3 regions of the Microbacterium sp. 2RAF4 genome follow, and region 2 is predicted to be linked to each of the others. Evidence: predicted binding sites of a transcription regulator. Region 2 holds the regulator's gene; each other region holds the start of a gene.
The links. Region 2 encodes LexA, which represses DNA repair genes until DNA is damaged. Its sites were predicted from a motif close to TCGAACANNTGTTCGA; they were not measured.
Positions count from the first base shown of each region.

Region 1: a site for LexA is predicted at 1,594-1,609, ahead of AB4070_RS10280 (DUF222 domain-containing protein). Genes of this name have one in related genera too.
Region 3: a site for LexA is predicted at 2,040-2,055, ahead of AB4070_RS00300 (DmpA family aminopeptidase). Genes of this name have one in related genera too.

Region 1 is NZ_JBFRGI010000002.1:1,196,112-1,199,385, reverse strand. It holds gene AB4070_RS10280 (DUF222 domain-containing protein) at 84-1,583, opposite strand; gene AB4070_RS10275 (hypothetical protein) at 1,717-2,166, shown strand; gene AB4070_RS10270 (ATP-binding cassette domain-containing protein) at 2,270-3,274, opposite strand, start outside.
Region 2 is NZ_JBFRGI010000003.1:36,971-40,244, reverse strand. It holds gene AB4070_RS13710 (benzaldehyde dehydrogenase) at 1-1,430, shown strand, start outside; gene lexA (transcriptional repressor LexA) at 1,530-2,216, opposite strand; gene AB4070_RS13700 (LysM peptidoglycan-binding domain-containing protein) at 2,507-2,875, shown strand; gene AB4070_RS13695 (histidinol-phosphate transaminase) at 2,956-3,274, shown strand, end outside.
Region 3 is NZ_JBFRGI010000001.1:58,113-61,386, forward strand. It holds gene AB4070_RS00290 (TetR family transcriptional regulator) at 1-437, opposite strand, end outside; gene AB4070_RS00295 (APC family permease) at 459-1,919, opposite strand; gene AB4070_RS00300 (DmpA family aminopeptidase) at 2,071-3,231, shown strand.

The sequences.
Region 1 (3,274 bases), on a different contig from region 2:
TCAGTGACTGCGCGTCCGTGACCGTGCGTCCGTGACCGTGCGTCAGTGACCGTGCGCCAGTGACCGTGCGCCAGGGAGGGTGGTCAGACGAACATGACGCGGCGCGGTGAGGCGTCGGTGTAGCGCCGGCCGAGCGGACTGGTCCACTCGATGTCGCCGCCGGGGGTCTGTCTCGCTCGCCATCGGTGCTTCTCGGCGATGTCGGGATGCTTCAGTGCGTGGTGGCCGACGCAGAAGTGGCTCAGGTTGTCGATCGACGTCGCTCCGCCTTTCGCGTGGTCGTGATTGTGGTCGATCTGACACCGATGGACGGGTGTGCGGCACCCGGGAAACCGACAGTGCTGGTCTCTGGCCTGGAGATGCCGCCGCATTGCCGCTGTCGGGGCGTAGGCGGCTGTGGCCGTCACGATACCGGCGCGGTCGAGGAAGAGGCGGGACCAGCCGCCGTTGCGTCCGGCGAGGTCACGAGCGACGTTGGGGTGCAGTGCACCGATGCCGTCGAGCTCTGCAGGCCGTTCGTCGAATCCGGCCAGGGTCTCGGCAGCGATCGTGACCTGGATGCGGGCGTGGATGCTCTCCAGAGCTGTGCCCGCCGCGGCAGAGGGATCCGTGGTCAGGAGCAGGTCGCTGAGCAGGTCGGTGCGGACCGCATCGATGCCCCGCTCATCGGTCGGGACGGAGGGGGTGCCGAGTGACGGATCCGTTGTGAAGGTGTCTCCGTCGCCGAAGATGACATGGGCGTCGAAGCGTGCGTCGCCGGTGTCCAGCGCGCAGGGTGCCTCGCTGTCGTACGGGTGGCTGTTGAGCACCGGGTCTTCGCGACGGGAGTCGTCGGCTCGCAGGTCCTGCAGAAAGACCCGATCAGGGCCCGAGTCGAGTTCGTCCGGAGACAGCGCCGGTGTGTCATCGCCCTGACAGGAGTGATCGCTTCGTGCGGCGATGACGTGCTGTGCGAGCCGGGTCAGTCGGTCGAGGATCGCGTGGGCGAGGTGCTCCGGCAGCACGACCTGCAGCAGCGCGAGGCCGTCGTCGAGCGACCGCAGCGTGACCGATCGTTCGCCGTATGCCCGCCGGTGGCGCTCGACCACGGTCTCACAGGCGAGGGAGGAGGCGACGCGGCGCACCATCGCACGTGTGCGCGCAGGAGAGTCCTGCTCCGCGACGACGAGTGCGGCAGTGTCGTACAGGGTGAGCGCCTCGGTGGCGGCTCGACCATCGCGAACGGCCTGCCGCACGATGGCGCCCTCGCGCACGATCTCCCGAACGTGTGCCGCACTGATCGCGCCGCGTCGGAACGCGTCTCGGACGACGGGGTGCTCGGCCTTGAGGAAGAGGGCGTCTGTGAAGGCGTACTCGATGCTGCCCTTCGACACGCGACCGGCCGCCGAGTACTCGGCGATCATCGAGCGGTGGATCGCCTCGCGGTGCTGCGGCTGCTCGTGGACATCTTCTTCCTGCAGCCGTAGGCGATCGGCGAGCAGCGCAGACGCTTCCGCCTCGAGGATCGCGATGCGTCGGCGCTTCTCCACCCAGGCGTCGAGCAGCGCCTCGCGCTGATCGATGTCGTTCGTGTGGGAAGCCATGGATCGAGTATAGTACATATGTTCGAATGAAGGAAGGGGATGTGGATGACTGGTGCTGATCGACAAGGGATCGTTGCGTTCCTGTGAGCAACTTCCAGACAACTGGCAGGGCCGCGCTGGCAGACTGGGGGACATGGTGACGTTGTTGCTGGACCAGACGCAACTGGAGGTCGTGCTCTCGCCGATCGAACGTGCCGCCACCTTCCACCGTGACAACCTCCGGATCGCGCGCGACACCATCACCAAGGTGCAGCTGACCGAAGATGCCTGGACCTGGCTCCGCGGTGTGCCGAACCCCGGCACACACATCCCCGGCGTCCTCGCTGCCGGCAGCTGGAAGGCCGCGGGCAGCCTCGACTTCGTGCTGATCCGTCGCCGTCGTCCGAGCGTCGTGATCGATCTCGAGGGCGACGAGCAGTACCGCCGCCTGATCCTCACCACGAGCCACGGGCTCGCGCTCACGCAGGCTCTGCGACTCGACGTGTCGGACGAGCCCGCCAACGTCGAGGAGATCGTGGCGACCGCGCCTGTTCCGGTCTCGAAGGGACGCCGCCGTCCGGTGATCCGTCCTCGGCCTGCCTGACGCAAGGCGACCGGGGCCTACGAATCCACGGTCGGCCCTCCTCTGAATGCGGAACGCCCTCCGGGCCGAGAGGCCGGAGGGCGTTCTTCGTCAGCCGAGTCGCTCAGCCGTGACGGTGCTCGTCGTCGTGACGGTGCTCGTCGTGACGGTGCTCGTCGTCGTGACGGTGCTCGCTGTGTTCATCGGCATCGGAGTCGGCGGTTCCGGACTGCTCGGTGCCGTGTTCGTCAGCGCCGAACGCGTCGGTGGGCGACTCCTCAGCGGGGGCCTCTTCAGCGGGGACCTCCTCGGTGGGGGACTCCTCAGCGCCCGGCTCCTCGGCATCGGATGCGGCGGTGTCGCCCGCCTCGCCGGAATCCGTCGACGCTGCCAGCGGCACCGTGTCGATGACGCCGGTGGATGCGACGGTCCAGTGCGCGCCCTCGTCGGAGACGCCGCCCTCGCCCTGCTGCTCCTCGGTCGTCACGTTCTCGGCGCTCAGCGGGTAGTCCCTGGGTTCGTCCTCGTAGTAGGCGCGCGCAGCCGCCGCGAGCATAGAGCTCACCGCCGCGGAGCGCGGATCCTCGTCGTCGGCGGTGACAGCAGCGACATCGTCGGAGTCGGAGTCGGAGTCGGAGTCGTCGGTGGAGTCGGAGGCCGAGTCGGAGTCGCCGGCGTCGGAGGTGGACGCGAGAGCGTCGTCGTCCGGCGAACCGGTGCCGAGCTGGTCGTCGGTCTCTTCGGTCTCGTCGGTGTCCGTCGACTCGGGGGCGTCGTGAAGACCGGCGAACACCTCGACACCGCTGTGGTGCTCGTCTCCGCTCGCCGGATCTGTGGCGTGATCTCCTGCTGCTCCGGCCGGTGCGGCGGAACCGAACAGGATCTCATCGAACGATCGTTCCGGAGACTCCTCGGAGGGCGCCGGGTCGGCTTGCGCATGCTCGGCATCGAGTTCGGCGGCGGGATCGTCGTCCGTCGACGCCGAGGCGTCGGACGAAGGCGCGTCAGATTCGTCAGACGTGCGTTCGGAGCGGTCGCCGGTGTCCACCGACGCGGCGAGGTCGTCGACAGGGGCCTCTCCCGCAGGAGCGGCTGCGGCCTCAGCCGCCCAGGCGGCAGCGGCTGCCAC
Region 2 (3,274 bases):
AGGGCAAGATCAACACCGGCACGTGGGTCGTCGGTTCGGGTGGCACACAGGATGTGCGCGAGCCGGCCACCGATGCCGTCCTCGGGCGGGTGGGGGTCGCCACAGCGGACGACGTCTACGCCGCCGCGATCCGTGCCGACGGGGTGCAGAAGGCGTGGGCGGCGACTCGCCCCGAGGACCGAGCAGCCGTCCTGCGCAGGGCCGGCACCCTCTTCGAGACGCACGCGGAGGAGATCCAGCGCTGGATCATCCGCGAAGACGGCTCGACGCCGCCCAAGGCCGCGCTGGAGACCCACATCGCGGCGAACGAGTGCTTCGACGCCGCCGCGCTCCCGCATCTGCCTCAGGGCGAGGTGCTGGCATCGAACGAGAGCCGCTGGTCGGTCGCTCGCCGCACACCGGCCGGAGTCGTCTCGGTCATCGCACCTTTCAACTTTCCGCTGATCCTCTCGATCCGTGCCGTGGCCCCGGCTCTCGCGCTGGGCAACGCCGTTCTGCTCAAACCGGATCCCCGCACGGCGGTGTGCGGCGGCGTCGCGCTCATGCGGGTGTTCGAGGAGGCGGGACTGCCCGCCGGCGTCCTGCAGCTGCTACCCGGCGGCGCCGAGGTGGGAGCCGCCGTCGTCGACGCGCCAGAGGTCGACGTCGTCGCGTTCACGGGATCGACCGGCGCTGGACGGGCCATCGGGCAGACCTGCGGCCGCCTGCTCAAGCGCGCGCACCTGGAGCTGGGCGGCAACAACGCGCTCATCGTGCTGCCAGGGGTCGACGTCGAGAAGGCCGCCTCCGCTGCCGCGTTCGGCTCGTGGATGAACTCGGGACAGATCTGCATGACGACGGGCCGGCACATCGTGCACGAATCCGTCTACGACGACTACGTCGCCGCCCTCGTGAGGAAGGCCGAAGCGCTCACAGTCGGGGATCCGAACACCGAGGACGTCGCTCTGGGTCCCCTCATCGACGACCGGCAGACCGCGCACTGCGTCGACATCGTGAGCGCGGCTGTCGCGGAGGGCGCGAGCATCGCGGCGGGCGGGACCAATGAGGGGCGCTTCTTCCGTCCCACGGTGATCACGGGTCTCGATCGCGACAACACCGCCTGGAAGAACGAGATCTTCGGCCCCGTCGCACCGGTCGCGAGATTCACGACGCTCGATGAAGCCGTCGACCTGGCGAACGACTCCGAGTTCGGACTCTCGATCGGGATCCTCGGTGAGGTGTCCGTGGCGATGGAGCTCGCGGACCGCCTGGATGCGGGGAAGATCCACATCAACGAGCAGACGGTCTCAGACGAATCCATGGCAGCTTTCGGCGGCACCAAGAGCTCCGGCAACGGCACCCGCATCGGTGGTGCCACGGTCAACATCGAGGCCTTCACCGAGACGCAGTGGCTCACGCTGCGATCGCGGATCGCGGACTATCCGTTCTGAGACGACGACCCTGTCGACACGAAGGACCCCTCCGAGAAGAGGGGTCCTTCGTGTCGCGCCGTCGTCTCGCCTGATCGTGCGGCGTGACCGTATCGAGGGTCAGACGGCGCGGAGCACCGCCACGACCTTGCCGAGGACGACGGACTCGTCGCCGAGGATGGGTTCGAAGGCGGAGTTGCGGGGGAGGAGCCAGGTGTGGCCGTCGCGGCGGCGCAGCACCTTGACCGTCGCCTCGCCATCGAGCATCGCCGCGACGATCTCGCCGTTCTCCGCGCTGTTCTGGGAGCGGACCACGACCCAGTCGCCGTCGCAGATGGCGGCGTCGATCATCGACTCGCCGGAGACCTTGAGCATGAACAGGTCGCCCTTGCCCACCAACTGGCGCGGGAGCGGGAAGATCTCCTCGACCTGCTGATCCGCGGTGATCGGCACGCCGGCGGCGATCCGTCCCACGAGAGGGACGAGCGCGGCGTCGCCCACGGGGGTCGCGACGTCGGCCGGGTTCTCGGTGCTGGCGCCCGGCAGGTCGATGAGCACCTCCATCGCCCTCGTCTTCCCCGGGTCGCGACGGAGGTAGCCGCTCAGCTCGAGCTGTCCGAGCTGATGGGTGACGCTGGAGAGGGACTTGAGACCGACGGCGTCTCCGATCTCGCGCATGCTCGGCGGATAGCCGTGGTTCGCGATCGAGTTCTGGATGACCTCGAGGATCGCCATCTGCTTCGGGCTGAGGCTCTTCCGGCGGCGCGTGCGCGGTGCCTCCGACTCGGCGGCAGAGTTCTCGCTCATGGTGCTCCTTCAGTGCGTGATCCGACGTCCCTCTTCGAATGTCGGAGGCCCGTGGTGGGGTGTCCTTATCGAAACCGTATCCGAGAATCGGGCCGATCTGGAAGATCTGTTCGAGCGTGTCGGCCTCTTTCCCCGGTGTGGTTTCGAAGAATACTTGACAGATGTTCGAACTCGAAGATATCTTCGGTACGTAGCTTCGCATTCCCGGCTCCCGGCCGAGTCGTGAATGCGAACGCTACGCCAACTTCCCCGGCAGCCTCACCGCTCCGGGACAGGCTAAGGAGCACCACATGAGCAGCATCGGCTTCAGCACCGCAGCAGTCATCCCGGCGTCGCCCCGTCCTTCGACGAGGCTTCGGCTGACGACGCGTGGTCGCGCTGTGCTGCTCGCCCTGGCATCGGTGCCCCTCGCCGCCGGTATCGCGTTCGCGGCGCTCAGCGGCGGCAGTGCGGTCGCATCGGGTGCCGACACGGCAGCCGTCGGCGTCGAGACCGTGACCGTCATGCCCGGTGACACGCTCTGGTCCATCGCCACCGGCGTCGCGCCCGACGCCGACCCGCGCGATGTGATCGGCGACATCAGCCGCATGAACCTGCTGCGCGGCGGCGAGCTGCAGATCGGGCAGACTCTGGCGATCCCGGCTCAGTACGCGCACTGATCCGGCGAAGGACTCAGACGAGGAGCGCGCGGGCGGCGACTTTGCGTCATCGACCTCAGGCGCCGCCTAGCATGGGAAGGGTGACCCTCTCCCTCAACGATCTCCCGCTACGTGACGATCTCCGCGGATTGAAGCCATATGGTGCTCCGCAGGCGCCGCTTCCCATCGCGCTCAACGTGAATGAGAACACGCATCCGATTCCCGATGCGGTGGCGAGCGACATCCTCGATGACATCGCCGTCGCGATCCGTGATGTCAACCGCTACCCGGATCGTGAGTTCACCACGCTTCGCGAGTCTTTCGCAGAGTACCTGGGCCACGGTCTCGTCCCCGAGCAGATCTGGGCGGGCAACGGGTCCAATGAGGTGCTCCAGCACATCCTGCAAGCCTTCGGTGGTC
Region 3 (3,274 bases), on a different contig from region 2:
AAGGCGCCGAGCGCCGTGCCGATCTCGATCGTCGATCTGTAGAGGGCGACCTGCCGTTCGACGATGGAGCGGTGCAGGGGACGGTATTGAGGCTGCTCCCGCAGCAGGGGGATGCTCTCGTACGCCATACGCAGATGGTCGCTGATCTCATCCGGGATCCCGGCCCTGATCAGAGCGATCAGACGCTTCGCCGGATCGGGCTCGTTCTCGGCGAGTGCGCGTCGCCTTTCGTACATCTCCTCCAGAACACCCTCGACGGTCGCGTACATGAGCTCATCGAAGCTGGAGAAGTAGTACAGCACGCTCCCCGCGCTGACCGATGCCTCTGCGGCGACCGCGCGCACGTTCGTGCCGAGGAGACCGCTGCGCCCGGCGACGCGTCTGGTCGCGGAGATGAGCTCTGCCCGTCGGGTGGCGTGCTTGCGCTGCTCGGCCACGTATCCTCCTCGCGCCTGGCGCTACTCGTCGTCGGGAACGAGCGTGGTGAGTTCAGCATAGTGGCGCGGGCGGCGTCGCTTCAGGACGAGCCCGACGACGATGCCGGCCACGAACAGGACCGGGGTGGGGGCGAGGAGTGCGAGGTTGATGGGCCCCTGGAGGCCGGTGACGAGATCGAAGTTGGTCGCGATGAGGCCGAATCCGATGATCAGACCGAGCGCGCCGAGCGCCGGTGCGACCAGTACCCGCCAGATGCTGTGGCCTCGCCGTCCTCTCAGGAAGAAGCCGACCACCGCGATGGCGGCCACGGCCTGTGCGAAGACCAACCCGGCCACGCCGATCGAGTACACAGGGAGCGCGAAGCCGAGGAAGGGATCCGCTCCACTGACCATCGTCACCGCGATGGCGACGAGCGACACGGTCGAGATCACGAGGCTGGCGTGGTGAGGTGCCTGCGTCGTCGGCTGAGTCTGCGCGAGCCACGACGGCAGCAGACGCTCCCGTCCGAGCGAGAAGAGATACCGGGAGCTGGCGTTGTGGAACGCGAGGAGGCAGGCGAAGAAGCTCGTGACGATCAGCACCCGCATCGTCACGGACGCCCACGTGCCCAGGTACGCGTCGCCTGCGTGGAACACCATGTCCTGGAAGTCGTCCTGCAGGGCGAGGCGCAGCACGCCCTCGATGCCGAAGGCGACAGTGAGGATCCAGAAGGTGAAGGCGTAGAAGACGCCGAGGAACGCGATCGAGATGTACGTCGCGATCGGTACGGTGCGCGCCGGATCCCGCGCCTCCTCGGCGTAGATCGCCGTGCTCTCGAAGCCGAGGTAGGCGCCGAACCCGAAGACGAAGAGCGCGCCGCTCCCGGCGGCGAAGAAGACGTTCTCGGGCGCGAAGGAGGCGAACGAGATCGGCTCGGGGCCGCCCGCGGCGAGCACGGCGATCGCGAGGACGAGCAGGATGGCGACCTCGGCCGTGAGCAGGACGCCCAGAACTTTCGCGCCCACATCGATCTTGCGGTAGCCGAGCACTCCGACGATGACGAGCGCCAGCAGTGCGTAGACGGTCCAGGGCAGGTCGATGCCGAAGAGCGCGGAAAACGTCATCTCCCCGAAGAACCCGACGAAGCCGTAGAAGCAGATGCAGAGGGCGGTGTACGAGAAGATCGTCACGAACACGATGCCGATGCCGACGGGTTTGCCGAGTCCTCGTGCGCCGTAGACGTAGAACGCGCCGGTGTTGCGCACATACCTCGACATGGCGGTGAAACCGAAGGCGAAGAGCATCAGTACGACACCGCTGGCGAGCATCGCGCCCGGGCCGCCGATGCCCGCGAGACGGAAGTCCGTGGCGGCAGCGCTGGCGACCACCGTGAGGGGCGCCGCGGCGGAGACCACGAAGAAGACGATCGCCCAGACCCCGAGGCGCCGCTGGGCCAGCGTCGTGGTCGTGGTCGTGGGGACGGAGGGATTCGGCTGAGACATCTGCGGCTCCGGAATCTGCTGTCGGGAGGTGGCGTTTCGGGCGGTACGAGCTCTTGAACAGTGATTCAAAAGCCAAATCCGCGTTAAGTCAAGCAAATTATGCGGCTGATGACGTACTCTCTGAACATACGTTCAAGTCAGAGTGGAGTACATGGTGGTTTCCTCAACGGCGTCGGAGGCATCGCGCAGGCGCGTCAGGGCCAGGGATCTGGGGATCCCGTTCACGGGACGCAGCGGCGCCCACGGCGCGATCACCGATGTCCCCGGCGTGGCCGTCGGGTATCGCACCATGGTCGCGGGGGAGGGGGCGCACGCCGTGCGCACCGGTGTCACTGCCGTCCTGCCCCGGGGTCGCGAAGGCGTGGGTGTGCCCTGCGCAGCGGCCGTTCACTCCTTCAACGGCAACGGCGAGCTCACCGGCCGCGCATGGATCGACGAGTCAGGATCGCTGTCCATGCCGATCGGGATCACCAGCTCGCATGCGGTCGGAGCCGTGCACAGCGGTATCGACTCCTGGGTGGCGCAGATCGCCCCGCACGTCGCGGCCCAGTGGATGCTGCCCGTCGTCGGGGAGACCTGGGACGGATACCTCAACGACATCAACGGCGGTCACGTCACGCCCGAGGACGCGTGGTCGGCTCTGGATGCGGCCAGCACCGCCGCACCGGCGGAGGGGAACGTCGGCGGAGGGACGGGGATGAACTGCTACGGCTTCAAGGGAGGCACCGGCACGGCGTCGAGGACGGTGGCGTACGGCGATTCCGAGTACACCGTCGGAGTCCTCATCCAGGCGAACTTCGGTGCGCGCGAGGAGCTTCGGCTCGGCAGCATCGACCTTGGCGCACGATCGTCGGCGCCGAACCCGATGGGCGACGACGACTGGTTCGCTCGGGAGCGGCGCCAGCGCGCTCCGGGAGGAGCCGGATCCGCGATCGTGGTCATCGCCACGGACGCACCCTTCCTCCCCGGTCAGTGCGCGGCACTCGCTCGTCGGGGAGCTCTCGGTCTCGGCCGCAGCGGCACGGCAGGCAGTCACTTCTCGGGCGACATCGTCCTCGCGTTCTCCACCGCGAACGAGGGTGCGCTCACGTCGCAGTTCCCGGACGGGAGTGACGAGGTCTACGAGACCATGCGCCTGATCCCGTGGGGGCGGATCGATCCCTTCCTGACAGCGGCGGTGCAGGCCGTCGACGAGGCTGTGTGGAACGCACTCGTCGCAGCGGACGACATGACCGGACGCGACGGGCACAGGAGCCTCGCGCTCCCGCACGACGAGATCCGGGCGGCCGTCGACGAGTCCCGCGGAGTCTGAGCGACGGCGTGGCACGAGGCGACCGTCGCTCCGGAGCATGACA